4 regions of the Rhizobacter sp. P1_G5 genome follow, and region 2 is predicted to be linked to each of the others. Evidence: predicted binding sites of a transcription regulator. Region 2 holds the regulator's gene; each other region holds the start of a gene.
The links. Region 2 encodes sigma-54, which starts transcription at its own class of promoters, with help from an activator protein. Its sites were predicted from a motif close to TGGCANGNAANCTGCTTT; they were not measured.
Positions count from the first base shown of each region.

Region 1 (2,197 bases), on a different contig from region 2:
TCACGAGCAGCGGCGGCGGCAGCGCGCCGTCCGGCACCTCGCCGCGCAGCATCGCCAGCACGGCCTGCGCGCCAAGCTCGCCGAGCTGGTACACCGGCTGGCGGATCGTGGTCAGCGGCGGGATCGAATACTGCGAGCCCGGCAGGTCGTCGAAGCCGACCACCGACACGTCGTCGGGCACGCGCAGGTTGCGCCGGTACAGGCCGAGCGCCGCGCCATACGCCGTCTGGTCGTTGGCCGCGAAGATCGCGCTGAAGTCGGTGCGCGACTCCATCAGGTGGCTGATCGCCTTCAGCCCGCCCGCCTCGCTGAAATCGCCCTGCACCACCAGGGCAGGGTCGTACGCGATGCCGGCCTCCTTCAGCGCACGGCGGTAGCCTTCCTTGCGCTCGCGCGCATCGGCATGGTCGCGCGGGCCGAGGATGTGCACGATMCGCCGGTGGCCCAGCTCGATCAGGTGCCGCGTCGCCATGCGCGCGCCTTCGACGTTCGCGAAGTTCAGGCTGAACAGGCCGGGGCCCGAGAGCTTGCGCCCGGTCACCACCGTCGGCACGCGCCGCGCCACCTCCATCAGCGTCTCGTCCGGCAGCCGGCCGGTGAAGACGATCATGCCGTCGACGCGCCGCGACAGCAGCAGGTCGATGCACTTCTTCTCGTCGACCACCGTCCAGTGGCCGCTCGCGAACAGCGGCATGTAGCCGGCCGCGCCCAGCACCGCCTCGATGCCGCGCAGGCCTTCGCCGTAGAACGGGCTGTCGATCGACTGCGTGACCACGCCGATGCTCAGCGTGCGCCCGCCGGCCAGGCCGCGCGCCACCGGGTTCGGCATGAAGCCCAGTTGCGCGATCGCGGCATCGACCGCCTGCTGCTTGGCCGGGCTCACCTTCGCGCTGCCGTTCAGGATGCGCGAGACCGTGCTCGACGACACGCCCGCCAGCTCGGCCACCATCTGCAGCGTCACCGCCGTGTCGGTGACGGGGGCCACCGCGGGCGCCGCCGACGCAGCGGCACGCTTGCGCACCGGCTTGGGGGGTGGGGTCTTGCTGACCTTCTTGGAGACCGCCTTCATGCGTGGCCGTACTGCTGTGAGTGAGTCGAAAAGTGTACGTTCATGCATCCATCCCTGGCGGCGTTGAAACACCCCCGAAGGAGCGTATCGGCACCCACGCAACATGAGGGAAAACCATGGCTCGCAACTTGCATACAAGATCGCATTCACTGATTTGTGGAGCCCGATCCCATGTCCCTCGAGCCCCGGACCTTGCGTGAACTGCAGCAGGCGCTGCGCGAAGGCACCCTGACGGTGCGCCGCCTGATGGAGCGCGTGCTGCACGAGCGTGCACGGCATGCGGCCTCGGCCTGGATCGCGCTGCGGCCCGAGGAGGAACTGCTGGCCGAGGCCGAGGCCTGCGATGCCCGCACGCGCGGCGAAGGCGCGGCGCTGTGGGAGCGGCTGCCCCTCTTCGGCCTGCCGTTCGCGGTGAAGGACAACATCGACGTGGCCGGGCTGCCGACCACCGCCGCCTGCCCGGGCTTCGCAAGCGGCCCGGCCGCGCAGCATGCGACCGCGGTGCAACGCCTCGTGGATGCCGGCGCGATTCCCGTCGGCAAGACCAACCTCGACCAGTTCGCGACCGGCCTGGTCGGCACGCGATCGCCGTACGGCGCGGTGCCGAACCCGTTCGATGCAGCCCATGTGAGCGGCGGTTCCAGTTCCGGCTCGGCCTACGTGGTCGCGACCGGCCAGGTGCCGTTCGCGCTCGGCACCGACACGGCGGGCTCGGGCCGGGTGCCGGCCGGCTTCTGCCACATCAGCGGGTTGAAACCGACCAAGGGCTGGCTGCCGTCGACCGGCGTGGTGCCGGCCTGCCGCAGCCTCGACTGCATCTCGGTGTTCGCGCTGACGCCGGAAGACGCGTGGGCGGTTGCGAGCCAGGCCGCCGGGCCGGACCCGCAGGATCCGTTCAGCCGCACGGCGTTGCCACCGCGGCTGCGGCTGGACGCGTTGCCGGACCTCGCGGTCGGCGTGCCCGACACGCTGGAGTTCTTCGGCGATGCGCAGGCGCGCGACGCCTTCGAGGCCGCGCTGGCGCATCTGCGCGAACGCGGCTGCAAGCTGGTGCCGGTGCCGTTCGAGCCGCTCGCGCGCGTCGCGGCGCTGCTGTACCAGGGGCCGTGGGTGGCCGAACGCTATGCA
Region 1 is NZ_JBFUCB010000277.1:510-2,706, forward strand. It holds gene AC1D12_RS18735 (LacI family DNA-binding transcriptional regulator) at 1-1,069, opposite strand, end outside; gene atzF (allophanate hydrolase) at 1,241-2,197, shown strand, end outside.
Region 1: a site for sigma-54 is predicted at 1,187-1,204, ahead of atzF (allophanate hydrolase). Genes of this name have one in related genera too.

Region 2 (2,197 bases):
AGGCCACCGTCGACAAGCTGCTCGGCGACCTGCTGAACGACCTGAGCATCGAGAAGCTGCGCGACAGCCCGGCACCGGCGCTGTCGGGCGGCGAGCGCCGCCGCGTCGAGATCGCCCGGGCACTGGCCACGCAGCCGCGCTTCATCCTGCTGGACGAGCCGTTCGCCGGCGTCGACCCGATCGCGGTGATCGAGATCCAGCGCATCATCGGGTTCCTGAAGAGCCGTGGCATCGGGGTGCTGATCACCGACCACAACGTGCGCGAGACGCTGGGCATCTGCGACCGCGCGTACATCATCAGCGAGGGGCGTGTGCTCACCGAGGGCACGCCGGCCGAGATCGTCGACAACGCCGATGTGCGAAAGGTCTACCTCGGCGAACACTTCCGCATGTGAGGGCTGACACATGAAGCCCTCCCTTCAGGTCCGCCTGTCGCAGCATCTGGCCTTGACGCCGCAGTTGCAGCAGTCCATCCGGCTGCTGCAGCTCTCCACGCTCGAACTCCACCAGGAAGTCGAGCAGATGCTGGAGCAGAACCCCTTCCTCGAGGCCGAGCTGGAGGAGGCGGCCCCGTCCGAGCCCCTGACCGAACGGCTGACGACCTCGGAGCGCAATGCCGAGCGCGAGGCCGACAGCAGCACCGCGAGCGAGTCGTCCGCCGAGACCGCGCCCGATGAGTCCGCCGGCGTCGACAGCGCCGAGTTCGGCGCGACCGAGCGCGAGGACTGGGAGAACGGCACCGAGCGCGACGATTTCGACGGCATCCGCGAGACGCCCAGCGCGGCCGGCAGCGGCAGCAACCCCGACGACGACTTCGACGGCCAGGACCGCAACCCGCAGGCCCCCAGCCTGCAGGATCACCTGCGCGAGCAGCTGCTCGGCATGCGCGTCAGTGCCGAAGATGCGATCGCGATCACCGTGCTGATCGAATCGCTCGACGACGACGGCTACCTGGCCGACCCGCTCGAGGAGATCGCCGCCGAGCTGGCAGGCGACCCCGAGCAGCAGGAGGAGATCCTCGAGCGCCTGCAGTGCGCGCTGAAGTGGCTGCAGAACATGGAGCCGCTCGGCGTCGGCGCCCGCAACCTCGGCGAATGCCTGACGCTGCAGCTGCGCGCGCAGGAGCGCTGCGAGGCGCAGATGATCGCGATCATCATCTGCAAGCAGCACCTGGACCTGCTGGCCCGGCGCGACATGAAGAAGCTGATGGCCGCGACCGGCGCCGACGAGGAGCTGATCAAGGAAGCGCAGACGCTGATCGTCGCGCTGGAGCCGAAGCCGGGCCGCCCGTTCGCGCGTGCCGAGGCCAACATCATCGTGCCCGACGTGATCGTGCAGAAGTCCGGCCGCAACTGGAAGGTCGTGCTGAACCCCGACGTGATGCCCAAGCTGCGCATCAACGACCTCTACGCGCAGGCGATCCGCCAGGGCCGCGGCTCGGGCGGGGCCGGCGGCAGCGCGCTGAGCTCGCGGCTGCAGGAGGCGCGCTGGTTCATGAAGAACATCCAGCAGCGCTTCGACACCATCCAGCGCGTCTCGCAGGCGATCGTCGAGCGGCAGAAGAGCTTCTTCACGCACGGCGAGATCGCGATGAAGCCGCTGGTGCTGCGCGAGATCGCCGACGAGCTCGGCCTGCACGAATCGACCATCTCGCGCGTGACGACGGCCAAGTACATGGCCACGATGTTCGGCACCTTCGAGCTGAAGTACTTCTTCGGCTCGTCGCTGAACACCGAGGCCGGCGGCAATGCGTCGAGCACCGCGGTGCGCGCGCTGATCAAGCAGCTGGTCAGCGCCGAGGACGCGGCCAAGCCGCTGTCGGACAGCCAGCTCAGCCACATGCTGGAGGAGCAGGGCATCCAGGTCGCGCGCCGCACCGTCGCGAAGTACCGCGAAGCGCTGAAGATCGCGCCCGCGAACCTCCGCAAATCCCTCTGAACTGAATCCCGATGTGCGCCCTCCCCCTGTTCCTGCCCTGTGCCGCGGGCGTTGAAGCGCTCCTCGAAGAAGAGGTGCTGCGCATCCTGCCGACCGCGCAGGTGCACGCCGGCCGCGGCGGCGTCGCGCTCGACGGCGACCCGCAGGACGTGATGACGCTGAACCTCGAATGCCGGCTCGCGCAGCGCGTGCTGGCCGAGGTGGCCGAGGGGCCGTACCGCGACGAGCACGACCTGTACGAGCTCGCGCGCGGCGTCGA
Region 2 is NZ_JBFUCB010000116.1:8,546-10,742, reverse strand. It holds gene lptB (LPS export ABC transporter ATP-binding protein) at 1-395, shown strand, start outside; gene AC1D12_RS11075 (RNA polymerase factor sigma-54) at 406-1,938, shown strand; gene AC1D12_RS11070 (THUMP domain-containing class I SAM-dependent RNA methyltransferase) at 1,950-2,197, shown strand, end outside.

Region 3 (2,197 bases), on a different contig from region 2:
GATCAACGGCAACCCGCTGGCCAGCGACACGCTGCCGCTGAAGAACGGCGACGTGATCGAACTCGCCGGCACGCAGATGCAGTTCGTGCAGGCCTGACGGGCTCGGCACCCGGCGAGATTTTCTGTAGCCCGGCCGGCGTGAAGCAATTCACGTCGATCCCGAATGCCGGGTGTCGAGGTGTTCAAGGCGGGCCGAATCGCGGCTTCGCACCTTGCATCACCGGGCGGTCGCGGTCAGCATTCAGCGTTCTGTCCTGCTGGCGTGCGTGTGCCGCGCGCCTCCTGCCACCGCCATGAAAATCCGCGTCCTCGGGTGCTCCGGGGCCATTGCCGCAGGCAGCCGGACCACCGCCTTCCTGGTTGATCACGATGTGCTCGTCGATGCGGGCACCGGCGTGGGTGACCTGTCGCTCGACGAGCTCGCGCAGATCGACCACATCCTGATCAGCCACTCGCACCTCGATCACATCCTGTCGATCGGGCTGCTGGCCGACAGCGTGATGCGCCGGCGCATGGCCGCCGGCCGGCCGCCGATCCAGGTGCATGCGCTGCCGCAGACGCTGGAGGCGCTGCGCCAGCACATCTTCAATGGCGTGATCTGGCCTGACTTCACGCGGCTGCCCAGCCGCGAACAGCCGGTGCTGCAGCTGCGCCCGTTCGAGGTCGGCCAGCAATTGATGCTCGGCGGCAAGACGTTCGAGGTGCTGAGTGCGGCCCACACGGTGCCGGCGGTCGGCTTCGGGCTGAAGGGCGTCGACGGCTGGTGGATCTACACCGGCGACACCGGGCCGAATCCGCTACTGTGGGAGCGGCTGTCTGAAATGACGGTGGCGCACCTGGTGATCGAAACCGCGTTCAGCGATGACGAGCGCCAGCTGGCGCGCATCAGCCGGCACCTGTGCCCGGCGGCGCTGGGCCACGAACTCGGGTCGCTGAAGGGCAGCGTCACTGTGCACATCACGCACATCAAGCCGGGCGAGGTCGACTCGGTGATGCAGGAAGTTGCCAACCTCGTCACGCCGCATCGCATCGCGGCACTGCAGGCGGGTCAGATGATCGAGTTGGCCTGAATCATCTGACAACGGATTTCGCGGGGCCGGTGACAACTTCGGAGTGACGCTTTTCGTCAATCCAGAACCGGGGCAGTAGGCGATTGGTGCGGGCGGTGACCGCCCGTGTCAGAACTGCGGGCGAAATTCACATCAAAACTAGGGATTGAGCTTGGCACGAGGACTGCATCTTGTCTGGCGTGTCCCACCCGTTCCCATCTCAGGAGCTCTACACCATGAAGCGCGTTCAACAAGGTTTCACCCTCATCGAACTGATGATCGTCGTTGCGATCATCGGTATCCTGGCTGCCGTCGCTCTGCCGGCTTACCAGGACTACACCATCCGTGCCAAGAACTCGGAAGTCATCCTGGCTGCGTCGGCTTGCCGCACCACGATCACTGAAGTGTTCCAGTCGGGCAGCTCCGTTCCCCAAGCTGCCAACAGCTGGGGCTGCGAGGCGAGCACCGCCACGTCGCAATACGTTGCCTCGATTTCGACGGCAGCCACCACCGGCGTGATCACCGTGACCAGCCAAGGCATCAAGAACATGGCCAACGGCGCCATGGGCGGCAAGGTCACCCTGATCCCCTACAAGGACGCTGCCACCACCGCTCCGACGGCTGGCGACTCCGTGTACCGCTGGGTTTGCGGCGGCACGGGCACCGACATCCTGGCGAAGTTCCTGCCGGGTTCGTGCCGCGGCTGATCCGCTTAGCTGATTTTTCAGCAGACAATGGCGGCCCTCGGGCCGCCATTTTCATTTTCTGAGCCCGCTCCAGCGCACCCGATGCTCGAACTGCTGTCCCTGCTGGCCCTGGTGGCCGCCTGGCTGGTCCCGGATCACTACCCGCCTTGGACTTCGTTCTACAACGAGGTCTGTGCGGTGATCGCATTGTTCGCCCTCGCGCTGGACGCCGGCCGCGGCTGGTTGCGTGAACGCCTGCCGATCGTGTTCTGGTTCGTCGGTGCGGTGGCGCTCATCCCACCCGTGCAGTGGCTGTGCGGCCGGCTGGTCTATGCCGGCGATGCCTGGGTCGCGGCCTTCTACGTGATGGCCTTTGCCTCGGCGATCGGCGTCGGGTACGTGCGCGTCGGCCACAAGCCGAGATTCGCCGAAATGCTGTCCGCCGTCTTGCTGGTGGGGGCT
Region 3 is NZ_JBFUCB010000018.1:3,718-5,914, reverse strand. It holds gene AC1D12_RS02740 (FHA domain-containing protein) at 1-97, shown strand, start outside; gene AC1D12_RS02735 (MBL fold metallo-hydrolase) at 294-1,070, shown strand; gene AC1D12_RS02730 (pilin) at 1,286-1,756, shown strand; gene AC1D12_RS02725 (PglL family O-oligosaccharyltransferase) at 1,838-2,197, shown strand, end outside.
Region 3: a site for sigma-54 is predicted at 1,223-1,240, ahead of AC1D12_RS02730 (pilin). Genes of this name have one in related genera too.

Region 4 (2,197 bases), on a different contig from region 2:
GATCTTGACCTTCGGCAGGAAGTCGACCACGTACTCCGCACCGCGGTACAGCTCGGTGTGGCCCTTCTGGCGGCCGAAGCCCTTGACCTCGGTCACCGTGATGCCCTGGACGCCGATGGCGCTCAAGGCTTCACGCACTTCGTCGAGCTTGAAGGGCTTGACGATGGCAGTCACCATCTTCATGGAATGCTCCTGTTGGCAATGAATGGGTGGGGCTCGCGCAGGCGCGGGCTCACATCGACTTGGTGATCGTCAGGATGGCGCGCGCCTTGTTGATGTCGCCATAGAAGTCCTTCTTGGTCGCGCCGACGATCGCCGCGCCCGCCGAGAAGCCCGATCCGAGGTCCATCGTCGCGCCGAACTTGTAGTCGGCGTAGTTCTCGTAGCCGACGTCCTTCAGTTCACTCGACAGGCGCGTGAAGCCCATGTGGGCGTTCAGCGTCACGCCCTTGGCGACCTCGAAGTTGCCCGACAGGTCGAGGTAGCCGGTGTTGCGGCCCTTGGGTGCCGGCTGGCCCAGCAGCAGGCCGGCCGATTCGCCGAGGCCGAAGTAGTCCTTCGACACCGTGGTCGAGTACTTCAGCGACACCGGGCCGTAGCTCAGCGCGCCATAGAGCTCGGTGGTGTTGAAGTCGACGACCTTGTCCTTCTGCGAGTAGTAGTACTGCAGCACGCCGACATCGAAGCCGATGTCCTTCGCGATCTCGCCCTTGTAGCCGCCGTAGAAGTCCATCTCGATGCCGGAATTGGTGAACCCGATGCTCGAGTTCCAGTTGCCGACGTAGAAGCCGCTGTTCGCGTAGTCGAAGCCGCCCTGCACGGCCGGCTTGTTGTTGCCCTGGTCCTGGCCACGGTACTTGTAGTTCGTGGTCAGGCTGAAGTTGGTGGCCACGGCCGGCGCGGCGTCTTCGGCATGGACCGACACGGCGAACAGCGATGCCAGGGCCGAAAGGATCACGATCTTCTTCATGCAGATTTCTCCAGGCGTTTGAAACTGAGGGGGCCGGGGCCTCTGTGCAGCTTTTGTGCCATGGACTTTTTGGGGCGTGCGCGCCCCATCGGGGCTCATTCGGCAGCTTTCACGAGGCTGCGCTGCGGAAAACGCACCTCCGCGGTGCCGATTGACACAGCATGCACCCGATTGCCCGCTTCTGGTGCAATTCAGTGGCCGGGCCGGCGACCGGTACAGATGCCCCGTGTCGGAGGATCCCCTCCCTGGGCAGAATCGCGCCCCTCTCATCTGCGAAGCGGGGAAAGCGCATGACATTGGCCGTCGTCCACAGCCGGGCCCTCGATGGCCTGGCGGCACCCGAGGTCACCGTCGAGGTGCACCTGGCCAACGGCCTGCCGAACTTCACGCTGGTCGGGCTGGCCGACACCGAGGTGAAAGAGGCGCGCGAGCGGGTGCGCGCCGCGCTGCAGAACAGCGGCCTGGCCTTCCCGCACAACAAGCGCATCACCGTGAACCTGGCGCCGGCCGACCTGCCGAAGGAGTCGGGCCGCTTCGACCTGCCGATCGCGCTGGGCATCGTCGCGGCGCAGGGCGGGCTGGACCTGCAACGCCTCGCGCGCTTCGAGTTCGCCGGCGAGTTGTCGCTGGCCGGTGACCTGCGGCCGGTGCGCGGCGCGCTGGCAATGGCGCTCGCGCTGCAGACGCAGAGCACACCGGCACGCGCGCTGGTGCTGCCGGCCGCGAATGCCGAAGAGGCCGCGCTGGTGGCCGGCATCGAGATCCACGGCGCGAAGCACCTGCTCGAGCTGGTGCAGGCGCTGCGCCCGGACGACCCCGACGACCCCACGCCGCGCGAGCCGCTGCCGCGCGCACTGCCACCGCGCCCCGGCACGCCGGCGGCGCTGCCCGACCTGCGCGACGTGAAGGGCCAGAGCGGCGCGAAGCGTGCGCTCGAGATCGCCGCGATCGGCGGCCACAGCCTGCTGATGGTCGGCCCGCCGGGCACCGGCAAGTCGATGCTGGCGCAGCGCTTCGCCGGGCTGCTGCCGCCGCTGACGGCACAGGAGGCGCTCGAGTCGGCCGCGGTGCTCAGCATCAGCGGCAGCTTCCGCGCCGAGCGCTGGCGGCAGCGGGTGCTGCGCAGCCCGCACCACGGTGCGTCGGCGGTGGCGCTGGTGGGCGGCGGGTCGCCGCCGCGGCCGGGCGAGATCTCGCTCGCGCACCACGGCGTGCTGTTCCTCGACG
Region 4 is NZ_JBFUCB010000008.1:18,999-21,195, forward strand. It holds gene AC1D12_RS01465 (P-II family nitrogen regulator) at 1-183, opposite strand, end outside; gene AC1D12_RS01470 (TorF family putative porin) at 233-970, opposite strand; gene AC1D12_RS01475 (YifB family Mg chelatase-like AAA ATPase) at 1,261-2,197, shown strand, end outside.
Region 4: a site for sigma-54 is predicted at 1,014-1,031, ahead of AC1D12_RS01470 (TorF family putative porin). Genes of this name have one in related genera too.